DNA from 4 places in the Escherichia sp. B1147 genome. Region 3 is predicted to be linked to each of the others. Evidence: predicted binding sites of a transcription regulator. Region 3 holds the regulator's gene; each other region holds the start of a gene.
The links. Region 3 encodes PhoB, which activates phosphate uptake and scavenging genes when phosphate is short. Its sites were predicted from a motif close to CTGTCATAAAACTGNCNNAT; they were not measured.
Positions count from the first base shown of each region.

Region 1: the regulator PhoB is predicted to act here: its motif matches at 1,333-1,352, upstream of uvrB (excinuclease ABC subunit UvrB).
Region 2: the regulator PhoB is predicted to act here: its motif matches at 1,482-1,501, upstream of opgB (phosphatidylglycerol--membrane-oligosaccharide glycerophosphotransferase).
Region 4: the regulator PhoB is predicted to act here: its motif matches at 1,243-1,262, upstream of kdgR (DNA-binding transcriptional regulator KdgR).

Region 1 covers NZ_LFHY01000018.1:8,736-11,920, forward strand. Annotated here, with positions in the region: gene bioC (malonyl-ACP O-methyltransferase BioC) at 1-355, shown strand, start outside; gene bioD (dethiobiotin synthase) at 348-1,028, shown strand; gene uvrB (excinuclease ABC subunit UvrB) at 1,603-3,185, shown strand, end outside.
Region 2 covers NZ_LFHY01000019.1:90,620-93,804, reverse strand. Annotated here, with positions in the region: gene dnaT (primosomal protein DnaT) at 1-120, shown strand, start outside; gene dnaC (DNA replication protein DnaC) at 123-860, shown strand; partial or broken gene A9180_RS19840 (DUF2501 domain-containing protein) at 909-1,340, shown strand; gene opgB (phosphatidylglycerol--membrane-oligosaccharide glycerophosphotransferase) at 1,595-3,185, shown strand, end outside.
Region 3 covers NZ_LFHY01000006.1:69,129-72,313, forward strand. Annotated here, with positions in the region: gene sbcD (exonuclease subunit SbcD) at 1-953, opposite strand, end outside; gene phoB (phosphate response regulator transcription factor PhoB) at 1,143-1,832, shown strand; gene phoR (phosphate regulon sensor histidine kinase PhoR) at 1,890-3,185, shown strand.
Region 4 covers NZ_LFHY01000013.1:171,876-175,060, forward strand. Annotated here, with positions in the region: gene A9180_RS13650 (YobH family protein) at 52-291, shown strand; gene kdgR (DNA-binding transcriptional regulator KdgR) at 440-1,231, opposite strand; gene A9180_RS13660 (MFS transporter) at 1,408-2,781, shown strand; gene htpX (protease HtpX) at 2,829-3,185, opposite strand, start outside.

The sequences.
Region 1 (3,185 bases), on a different contig from region 3:
CGTGGTGGCGTTTACCACCCTGGCGCAGGGTTCGCTCCCTGAATTACATCAGGCGTGGCAAGCGGTAGACGAACGCCCGCATGCCAATCACTTTTTACCGCCCGCTGACATTGAACAGGCGCTGAAAGGTTTTCGTTATCAACACAATATGCAACCTGTCACGCTGTGCTTTGATGATGCGCTCAGTGCCATGCGTTCCCTGAAAGGCATTGGCGCAACGCATCTTCACGAAGGGCGCGACCCGCGAATATTAACGCGTTCACAGCTACAGCAACTGCAACTGGCCTGGCCGCAAAAACAGGGGCGATATCCTCTGACTTATCATCTTTTTTTGGGAGTGATTGCTCGTGAGTAAACGCTATTTTGTTACCGGAACAGACACCGAAGTGGGGAAAACCGTCGCCAGTTGTGCGCTTTTACAGGCCGCGAAGGCGGCAGGCTACCGGACGGTAGGTTACAAACCTGTTGCCTCCGGCAGTGAAATAACGGCAGAAGGATTACGCAATAGCGACGCACTGGCGTTGCAACGCAACAGTAGCCTGCAACTGGATTACGCCACGGTAAATCCTTACACCTTCGCAGAACCCACCTCGCCGCATATCATCAGCGCGCAAGAGGGCAGGCCGATTGAGTCATCAGTAATGAGCGCCGGATTACGCGCACTTGAACAACAGGCTGACTGGGTGTTAGTGGAAGGTGCAGGAGGCTGGTTTACGCCGCTTTCTGATTCTTTCACTTTTGCGGATTGGGTAACGCAAGAACAACTGCCAGTGATACTGGTTGTGGGCGTGAAACTCGGTTGTATTAATCACGCGATGCTGACCGCACAGGCTGTACAGCAAGTCGGACTTACCCTTGCAGGGTGGGTAGCGAACGATGTCACTCCACCGGGCAAACGTCATGCTGAATATATGGCCACGCTCAAGCGGATGATTTCCGCACCGCTGCTTGGGGAGATCCCGTGGCTTGATGAACCCCCTGAAAACGCGCTAACCGGAAAGTACCTCAATCTCACCGCATTGTTGTAGCAATATATTTGGTTAAAGTGCGAGCGAGATCGCGTCGTCTGTTGCCTGCAATTTAACCAATTAAATTTTAAAAGAATCGAGAAAAAATATTTACGCCCACAATATGCGGTTAGTGTGGGAATTGCCCAGGCGGCAGGGCATACGGGCTGCAGGCAGTTATCCACTATTCCTGTGGATAACCATGTGCATTAGAGTTAGAAAACGCGATGCAAGCGAGAGAATACGCGGCTTGCACGCGAATTGACGCGAAAGAAGGCTTGAGAAAATATTTGTTATTTTTCAATTAATTAAATAAAAGCAATGGCAGTCATGAAAGTGACATCTCTTGCCATAAATCCGTCATCAGTCATCTTGACAATTGTTAAAAAAGCCGTTGCTTTGGGGATAACCCCGCAAGCCTGGAGTTTTATCTCGTCACTGAGCAAATTATGCTCATGATTGACACCTTCGTTGACGATGTAACAGAAATAATGTGGCGTGAAACTGTTTTTTTATCCAGTATAATTTGTTGGCATTATTAAGCACGACGAGTAAAATTACATACCTGCCCGCCCACTCCTTCAGGTAGCGACTTATGAGTAAACCGTTCAAACTGAATTCCGCTTTCAAACCTTCTGGCGATCAGCCTGAGGCAATTCGACGCCTCGAAGAGGGACTTGAAGATGGCCTGGCTCACCAGACTCTACTTGGCGTAACGGGCTCCGGGAAAACATTTACCATCGCTAACGTCATCGCTGACCTTCAGCGCCCGACGATGGTGCTGGCGCCCAACAAAACGCTGGCGGCCCAGTTGTACGGCGAGATGAAAGAATTTTTCCCGGAAAATGCGGTGGAATACTTCGTCTCTTACTATGACTACTATCAGCCGGAAGCCTATGTGCCGAGTTCTGACACCTTCATTGAAAAAGATGCCTCGGTAAACGAACATATTGAACAGATGCGGCTTTCAGCGACTAAAGCTTTGCTGGAGCGCCGCGATGTGGTGGTGGTCGCCTCTGTTTCAGCCATCTACGGTCTGGGCGACCCTGACTTATATCTTAAGATGATGCTGCATCTGACGGTCGGCATGATTATCGATCAGCGCGCGATTCTGCGGCGTCTGGCGGAACTGCAATACACCCGCAACGACCAGGCGTTCCAGCGCGGGACTTTCCGTGTTCGCGGAGAAGTGATTGATATTTTTCCGGCGGAGTCCGACGACGTTGCGCTACGTGTTGAATTGTTCGACGAAGAGGTAGAGAGGCTGTCGCTTTTCGACCCGTTAACAGGGCAGATTATCTCAACCATTCCCCGCTTTACCATCTATCCGAAAACACACTACGTTACCCCGCGTGAGCGTATTGTGCAGGCAATGGAAGAGATCAAAGAAGAGCTGGCCGATCGGCGCAAAGTGCTGCTGGCAAATAACAAGCTGCTGGAAGAACAACGCCTGACTCAGCGTACCCAGTTTGATCTGGAGATGATGAACGAGCTGGGTTATTGCTCAGGCATTGAAAACTATTCGCGCTTTCTTTCCGGTCGTGGACCCGGTGAGCCACCGCCGACGCTGTTTGATTATCTACCCGCCGATGGTCTGTTGGTGGTCGATGAATCCCACGTGACTATTCCGCAAATTGGCGGCATGTATCGAGGCGATCGGGCGCGTAAAGAGACGCTGGTAGAGTACGGTTTCCGCCTGCCCTCGGCGCTGGATAACCGTCCGCTGAAGTTCGAAGAGTTCGAGGCATTAGCACCGCAAACCATCTATGTTTCTGCGACCCCCGGTAATTACGAGCTGGAGAAATCCGGTGGCGACGTGGTGGATCAGGTGGTGCGTCCAACAGGACTGCTGGACCCGATTATCGAAGTGCGCCCGGTAGCGACCCAGGTTGATGATCTTCTTTCAGAAATTCGCCTGCGGGCGGCAATTAACGAACGCGTACTGGTCACGACGTTGACTAAGCGGATGGCGGAAGATCTCACCGAATATCTGGAAGAACACGGTGAACGCGTGCGTTATCTTCACTCGGATATCGACACCGTCGAGCGTATGGAAATCATCCGCGACTTGCGTCTGGGCGAGTTCGATGTGTTGGTTGGCATCAACTTACTGCGCGAAGGTCTGGATATGCCGGAAGTCTCGCTGGTGGCGATCCTCGATGCCGACAAAGAAGGCTT
Region 2 (3,185 bases), on a different contig from region 3:
CAACAAAAACTGGCGCGCAGTCTGCAAATCGGCCGTGCCAGCAATGGCGGATTAGCAAAACGAGATGTGAACACAGTCAGTGAACCTGACAGCCAAATTCCACCGGGATTCAGAGGGTAACGATGAAAAACGTTGGCGACCTGATGCAACGTCTGCAAAAAATGATGCCTGCCCATATCAAACCTGCCTTCAAAACGGGTGAAGAACTTTTGGCGTGGCAGAAAGAACAAGGGGCGCTCCGCGCCGCCGCTCTTGAGCGCGAGAATCGGGCGATGAAAATGCAGCGTACCTTTAACCGCTCCGGCATTCGTCCACTGCATCAAAACTGCTCCTTTGAGAACTATCGCGTTGAGTGCGAAGGGCAGATGAATGCGTTGAGCAAAGCGCGCCAGTATGTCGAAGAGTTTGACGGTAACATCGCCAGCTTCATCTTTTCTGGCAAGCCGGGAACCGGCAAAAACCATCTGGCGGCGGCAATCTGCAACGAACTGCTGCTACGCGGCAAATCGGTATTGATAATTACCGTGGCCGATATTATGTCGGCGATGAAAGATACCTTCAGAAATAGCGGTACCAGCGAAGAGCAACTGCTTAACGATCTGAGCAACGTTGATCTGCTGGTGATCGATGAGATCGGCGTGCAGACCGAATCGAAATACGAAAAAGTGATCATCAACCAGATCGTCGATCGCCGCTCTTCTTCCAAACGCCCAACCGGGATGCTGACCAACAGCAATATGGAAGAGATGACCAAGTTACTGGGCGAGCGCGTCATGGATCGTATGCGCCTGGGTAACAGTCTGTGGGTTATTTTTAATTGGGACAGTTATCGTAGCCGGGTAACGGGCAAAGAGTATTAATCCTCCTTTCCGGCGTTATACTGCGACACAATTTCACCTTGAGTAATGATGATGAAAACTGTTAAACACCTGCTGTGCTGTGCCATTGCCGCCAGCGAGTTAAGCACTCAAAATAGCACCTCACAGGGAGGCGGTTGGTCGCTCTCTTCATTAACTAATCTGCTTAGTAGCGGCAACCAGGCGTTAAGCGCAGACAACATGAACAATGCCGCAGGCATTCTGTAATACTGCGCGAAGCAAAAGCTGGCTTCAGTTACCGATGCGGAAAACATCAAAAATCAGGTCCTGGAAAAGCTGGGCCTGAACAACGAAGAGCAGAAAGAAGATACCAACTATCTGGATGGCATTCAGGGTTTGCTAAAAACCAAAGATGGTCAGCAGCTTAATCTGGATAACATCGGTACGACTCCTCTGGCAGAAAAGGTAAAAACCAAAGCCTGCGATCTGGTGTTAAAGCAAGGTCTGAACTTTATTTCCTGATCCGCATAACGCCGCGTTTTAGCTGTTAACAAGCTAACGCGGCCCCTCCCCGCTCTTTTCCCTGTTTCTGGGCGTCTTTCCCTCTGGTATACGGGAAGCTTTCTTGCGCAAAAAAGTCTGTTTATAAACTAATTCCTAACAACATCGCATTTTTTTGACACTAGAATTGCAGCAATATGGCAGCCCCATTACATTGTGTTTCTCAAAAAATCTTAAACATCGGCTAAACAGCCTGGTTTAGTGAGGATCGCCCGTTGTCAGAACTATTCTCTTTCGCCCTGTTTCTCGCCTCTGTGCTGATATACGCATGGAAAGCGGGACGTAACACCTGGTGGTTTGCCGCCACGTTAACGGTGCTGGGGCTATTTGTCGTTTTAAACATTACCCTGTTTGCCAGTGACTATTTTACTGGCGACGGCATTAACGACGCGGTGCTTTATACCTTAACTAACAGCCTGACCGGTGCTGGCGTCAGTAAATATATCCTGCCGGGAGTTGGGATCGTGCTGGCGCTGGCAGTAGTTTTCGGCGCGCTGGGCTGGATCCTACGCCGACGCCGTCATCATCCTCACCATTTTGGCTACAGCCTGCTGGCGCTCTTACTGGCGCTGGGTTCTGTAGACGCCAGCCCGGCGTTTCGCCAGATAACGGAGCTGGTAAAATCCCAGTCACGCGACGGCGATCCTGACTTTGCGGCTTATTATAAAGAACCGTCGAAAACCATCCCTGAGCCAAAACTTAACCTGGTTTATATCTACGGAGAAAGCCTCGAACGCACCTATTTTGACAACAATGCTTTCCCGGATCTCACTCCCGAACTGGGCGCGCTGAAAAATGAAGGGCTGGATTTCAGCCACACGCAGCAGCTGCCGGGAACGGATTACACTATCGCGGGCATGGTGGCTTCTCAATGCGGCATTCCGCTTTTTGCTCCATTCGAAGGCAACGCCTCTGCCTCGGTTTCCAGCTTCTTCCCGCAGAACATTTGTCTTGGCGATATCCTGAAAAACTCAGGTTATCAGAACTATTTTGTGCAAGGGGCTAACCTGCGTTTTGCGGGTAAAGATGTGTTCCTGAAATCACACGGCTTTGACCATTTGTATGGTGCAGAAGAGCTGAAAAGCGTGGTGGCGGACCCGCATTATCGTAACGACTGGGGATTCTACGACGATACCGTGCTGGATGAAGCCTGGAAAAAGTTTGAAGAGCTTTCCCGCTCTGGTCAGCGATTCTCACTGTTTACTCTGACGGTTGATACCCATCACCCGGATGGTTTTATCTCTCGTACCTGTAACCGTAAAAAGTATGACTTTGATGGTAAACCGAACCAGTCATTCAGCGCGGTAAGTTGCAGCCAGGAGAACATCGCCGCGTTTATCGACAAAATCAAAAACTCCCCGTGGTTTAAGGACACCGTTATTGTGGTTTCTTCTGACCACCTGGCGATGAACAACACGGCGTGGAAATACCTTAATAAACAGGATCGTAACAACCTGTTTTTCGTCATCCGTGGCGACAAGCCACAGCAAGAGACGCTGGCGGTGAAACGCAACACCATGGATAACGGCGCGACGGTGCTGGATATTCTGGGCGGCGATAACTTTATTGGCCTTGGGCGTAGTAGCCTCTCTGGTCAATCAATGTCGGAAGTGTTCCTCAACATTAAAGAGAAAGTGCTGGCGTGGAAGCCCGATATCATTCGTCTGTGGAAATTCCCCACCGAGATGAAAGAGTTCACCATCGATCAGAATAAAAACATGATCGCCTTCTCGGGTACCCATTTCCGTCTGCCACTGCTGTTACGCGTGTCAGATAAACGCGTAGAACCACTGCCAGAAAGCGAAT
Region 3 (3,185 bases):
TGCAGATACTCATCAGTAGTGATTTCAATATCCAGCCAGACAGGTGGCTCCTGTGGCACATCGCGCCATTGTTCAAGCTGTTCGGTAATTGACGCCAGATCGCCTTTCAGTACCGCCATCGGTTGCGTTACCGGTACGTTCAGGTTTTCCACTCTCTCTAATTTGCCGTTTGAAAATGTCACCAGATGGACATATTTACTTTTGCCACATTCATCAAAACTCAGTGGGATAGGAGAGCCGCAATAGCGTACATGTTCCATGCCGCCAATAATCTGTGCGCGGTGAATATGTCCGAGCGCGATGTAGTCGGCTGGCGGAAAGTTTTGTGCCGGGAAAGCGTCCAGCGTGCCAATATAAATGTCACGCACAGCGTCACTTTTACTGGCGCCAACGGTCGTTAAATGCCCCGTGGCGATGATGGGCAGAGGCTGATCGCCGCGCAGTTTGCAGGCATCTGCATAGTTTTGTTGGTAATAGTCGGTGATCGCTGTCAGCAAATGCTGTTGTTTTTCAATGCCGTTAAGCCCCGCCTGGCTGGTAATAATGTCACGCGGGCGTAAAAAAGGAACGGGGCATAGCACCGCGCCCGGCGTCCCGTCGCGACGAGGCAAAATTTGTGGGGCATGTCCGGCGCTGGCGACCACGGTAGTATTGAGGAACGCCATGATATCGCGCGATTCATTTAGCGTGGCTACCGAGTCATGGTTTCCCGCCAGTACCACCAGATGACAGCCAGTTTGCTGTAAATTGACAACAAAACGGTTATATAAAGTACGGGCGTAACTGGGCGGCGAGCCGGTATCGAAAACATCACCGGCAACAATAATCGCATCCACCTGATGGGTTTGTGCTGTCTCCAGCAGCCAGTCAAGAAAAGCCTGATGTTCGGCTTCGCGGCTTTTACTGTAGAAGTTCTGGCCGAGATGCCAGTCTGAGGTGTGAAGGATGCGCATAACGATTCCCTGGCGAAAAAGCATGGGCGCGATTATACCCAAACAGATATGTTATTTGCTTTTTTCTGCGCCACGGAAATCAATAACCTGAAGGGATGTGCGACGTGCTTTTCATAAATCTGTCATAAATCTGACGCATAATGACGTCGCATTAACGATCGCAATCTATTTATTACAACAGGGCAAATCATGGCGAGACGTATTCTGGTCGTAGAAGATGAAGCTCCAATTCGCGAAATGGTCTGCTTCGTGCTCGAGCAAAATGGCTTTCAGCCGGTCGAAGCGGAAGATTATGACAGTGCTGTGAATCAACTTAATGAACCCTGGCCGGATTTAATTCTCCTCGACTGGATGTTACCCGGAGGCTCCGGTATCCAGTTCATCAAACATCTCAAGCGTGAGTCGATGACCCGGGATATTCCGGTAGTGATGTTGACCGCCAGAGGGGAAGAAGAAGATCGCGTGCGCGGCCTTGAAACCGGCGCCGATGACTATATCACCAAGCCGTTTTCCCCGAAGGAACTGGTGGCGCGGATTAAAGCGGTGATGCGCCGTATATCGCCTATGGCGGTGGAAGAGGTGATTGAGATGCAGGGGCTAAGTCTGGACCCGACATCTCACCGGGTGATGGCGGGCGAAGAACCACTGGAGATGGGGCCGACTGAATTTAAACTGCTGCACTTTTTTATGACGCATCCCGAGCGCGTGTACAGCCGCGAGCAGCTGTTAAATCACGTCTGGGGAACCAATGTGTATGTGGAGGACCGCACGGTCGATGTTCACATTCGCCGCTTGCGTAAAGCACTGGAACCCGGCGGGCATGACCGCATGGTGCAGACGGTGCGCGGTACAGGATATCGTTTTTCAACCCGCTTTTAACGCCTTGCTCTTCGGACGCAGAGCAGGGCTTATAATTTCATAACTGGAGTATCTTACGTGCTGGAACGGCTGTCGTGGAAAAGGCTGGTGCTGGAGCTGCTACTTTGCTGCATCCCGGCTTTCATCCTGGGTGCTTTTTTTGGTTACCTGCCCTGGTTTTTGCTGGCATCGGTAACAGGACTGCTTATCTGGCATTTCTGGAATTTATTGCGCCTTTCATGGTGGCTATGGGTGGATCGCAGTATGACCCCGCCACCGGGGCGTGGTAGCTGGGAACCGCTGCTGTATGGCTTACACCAGATGCAGCTGCGTAATAAAAAACGCCGCCGCGAACTGGGCAATCTGATTAAACGCTTTCGTAGCGGGGCGGAGTCACTGCCCGATGCAGTGGTACTGACCACGGAAGAGGGGGGTATTTTCTGGTGTAATGGTCTGGCGCAACAAGTTCTTGGTCTGCGCTGGCCAGAAGATAACGGGCAGAACATCCTTAACCTGCTGCGTTACCCGGAGTTTACGCAATATCTGAAAACGCGTGATTTTTCTCGCCCGCTCAATCTGGTGCTCAACACCGGGCGGCATCTGGAAATTCGCGTCATGCCTTATACCCATAAACAGCTGTTGATGGTGGCGCGTGACGTCACGCAAATGCATCAACTGGAAGGGGCGCGGCGCAACTTTTTTGCCAACGTAAGCCATGAGTTACGCACGCCATTGACGGTGTTACAGGGTTACCTGGAGATGATGCATGAGCAGCCGCTGGAAGGCGCGGTACGCGAAAAAGCGTTGCACACCATGCGTGAGCAGACCCAGCGGATGGAAGGGCTGGTGAAGCAATTGCTGACACTGTCGAAAATCGAAGCCGCACCGACGCAGTTGCTTAATGAGAAGGTTGATGTGCCGATGATGCTGCGCGTCGTTGAGCGTGAGGCTCAGACTCTTAGCCATAAAAAACAGACATTTACCTTTGAAATAGATAACGACCTCAAAGTGTCTGGCAATGAAGACCAGCTACGCAGTGCGATTTCGAATCTGGTCTATAACGCAGTGAATCATACGCCGGAAGGCACACATATCACGGTGCGCTGGCAGCGAGTGCCGCACGGTGCTGAATTTAGCGTTGAAGATAATGGACCGGGCATCGCACCAGAGCATATTCCGCGCCTGACCGAGCGTTTTTATCGTGTAGACAAAGCGCGCTCCCGACAAACCGGCGGTAGCGGGTTGGGGTTAGCGATCGTGAAGCATGCGGTAAATCATCACGAAAGCAGGCTCAATATTGAAAGTACGGTGGGCAAAGGCACGCGTTTCAGTTTTGTTCTGCCGGAACGTTTAATTGCCAAAAACAACGATTAA
Region 4 (3,185 bases), on a different contig from region 3:
TCAGTCCATATTGCCGCTACGATTAAGCAAACAAAAAGAGAAGAGGTCGTAATGCGATTTATTATTCGCACAATTATCTTGATAGCACTGGTATGGACAGGATTATTACTCAGCGGATATGGCGTTCTGATTGGAAGCAAGGAAAATGCTGCCGGGTTAGGGCTGCAATGCACGTATCTCACCGCGCGAAGCACAAGCACGGTGCAATATCTGCATACTAAAAGTGGATTTTTTGGGATTACAGATTGCCCGCTGCTACGTAAAAGCAATATCGTCGTCGATAATGGTTGATAGATAACGGTATGAATATCCACATCAAAACCACTGGATATAAAGTACTTTCATCTTCTGATCGAACGATATATCACCATTAACATTATTTAATCCACATTAAATGAAGAACCTGCCTGGATTTTATGCAGACAGGTTCTTATTCTAATCAGAATGGATAGTCGTGATATCCCATTTGTGCGGATATTTTGCGTGCTGCCGTATGCAACATCGCCACGTACTCCTGCAAACGTTCTTCAGAAAAACGCAGCGTCGGGAAGGAAATACTCAAGCCGGCAATCACCACACCAAAGCGGTCAAACACCGGAACAGCGATGCAGCGCAGTCCTTCTTCCTGTTCTTCATTATCTTCGCCGTATCCCTGCTCGCGAACCTGATCTAACACAGGTAATAACGCCTCTGTGCTGGTGATGGTCCGATCGGTACTGCGTTTATATTCCACGCCTTCAAGGATTTGCTTCACGTCATCGCGATCGCGCCAGGCCAACAGCACTTTGCCAATCGCAGTGCTGTACAGAGGATTACGACGACCAATCCGTGAATACATGCGCAAATTGTACATAGAGTCAATTTTGTGGATGTAAACGATGCTGTCTTCATCCAGTGCGCCAAGATGAATGGTTTCTTTGGTCAAACGGGAGATCTCACGCATCTGGATATCTGCACTGCGAATAAGATCGACGTTTTGTAACGCGCGAGCGCCAAGCTCAAATAATTTCAGGGTCAGAGAGTATTTCTCCGACTCCCCTTCCTGCGCAACATAGCCCAGGGTTTTCATGGTCTGTAAAAAGCGATAAACGGTGCTTTTTGACATCATGACGCGCTGTGACAGCTCGGTTATCCCTATTTCACGCTCTTCGCCCAGCGCCTGCAAAATGCCAAAAACTTTCAGTACAGAAGATACAGAATCAGGCTGTTTATCCAGATCTGCGTTAGCCATTTATCACCTCATTGCGAGTGTTTTATAAAAATCAGAACTGTTTTTTATTATAATTTCGCGCCTGGGTGGTCGCAATCCATCTTTTGCCGGTTAGTTACAATTCTGCGACATTCACCGTGAATATCAGTGCTAAAATCATAACCCTATTGATTATTGCCAAAAGATATAAAATTCCTATGCCAAAAGTTCAGGCCGATGGCCTGCCGTTGCCTCAGCGGTACGGCGCAATTTTAACCATTGTTATTGGTATTTCGATGGCGGTTCTTGACGGCGCTATTGCTAATGTCGCCTTGCCAACCATTGCAACCGATCTCCACGCCACACCAGCCAGTTCTATCTGGGTAGTAAACGCCTACCAAATCGCGATTGTTATCTCCTTACTCTCGTTCTCTTTTTTGGGCGATATGTTTGGCTATCGACGTATTTATAAATGCGGCCTGGTGGTTTTTCTGCTGTCATCATTGTTTTGCGCCCTTTCCGATTCACTGCAAATGCTCACCCTGGCGCGTGTAATACAAGGATTCGGCGGCGCGGCGTTAATGAGCGTCAATACTGCACTTATCCGCTTAATCTACCCACAACGTTTTCTGGGACGGGGGATGGGAATTAACTCATTTATTGTCGCCGTCTCCTCCGCTGCCGGGCCGACGATCGCCGCCGCAATACTATCTATCGCGTCCTGGAAGTGGTTATTTTTAATTAACGTACCGTTGGGCATTATCGCCCTTCTCCTGGCGATGCGTTTTCTGCCGCCAAATGGATCTCGCGCCAGTAAGCCGCGGTTTGACCTGCCCAGCGCCGTGATGAATGCGCTGACATTCGGCCTGCTTATTACCGCGTTGAGTGGTTTTGCTCAGGGGCAATCGCTGAAGCTGATCGGCGCTGAACTGGCGGTAATGATTATTGTTGGTATTTTCTTTATTCGCCGACAGCTTTCACTTCCCGTACCGCTGCTACCGGTAGATTTACTGCGTATTCCGCTGTTTACGCTATCAATTTGTACCTCCATTTGCTCTTTCTGCGCGCAAATGCTGGCGATGGTTTCCCTGCCCTTTTATCTGCAAACTGTGCTGAGTCGTAGTGAAGTTGAGACAGGTTTGCTTCTGACCCCGTGGCCGTTGGCAACGATGGTAATGGCTCCGCTGGCAGGTTATTTGATAGAGCGCGTCCATGCTGGATTGCTTGGTGCTTTAGGGCTGTTCATCATGGCGGCAGGACTTTTTTCACTGGTCCTGTTGCCAGCTTCACCTGCCGATATCAATATCATCTGGCCGATGATCTTATGCGGTGCAGGCTTTGGGTTATTCCAGTCACCTAATAATCACACCATTATTACCTCAGCCCCGCGTGAGCGTAGCGGAGGTGCCAGTGGAATGTTGGGGACAGCGCGTCTACTTGGTCAGAGTAGCGGTGCGGCGCTGGTGGCGTTGATGTTGAATCAGTTTGGTGATAATGGTACGCACGTCTCGCTGACGGCTGCGGCTATTCTGGCAGTGATCGCCGCCTGTGTCAGTGGTTTACGCATTACCCAACCGCGCGCGCAAAGCTAAAAAAAAGCGCGTCAACCAGGACGCGCTTTTTTAAAATGTACTGCAAGTTACTTCAGGTATTCACCCGTACGCAGGGCTTCAATACGTTTATCCAGCGGCGGGTGAGTCATGAACAACTCACTCAGCGATTTGGACTTACCATTGATACAAAAGGCCATCATGCTGGTTGCTTCCTGCGGCTCATAGCTGGTTTTCAGGCGCTGCAGCGCGGCAATCATTTTCTCACGACCAACCAGTTTGGCTGAACCTGCATCGGCATGGAATTCACGGTGACGCGAGAACCACATGGTGATAATGCTCGCCAGAATACCAAATACCAACTCCAGCACCGTCGCAACCGCAAAGTAGATCAGCGGGTTGCCGTTGCTCTCTTCACCCTCATCACGGTTACCGCCCATAAAGCC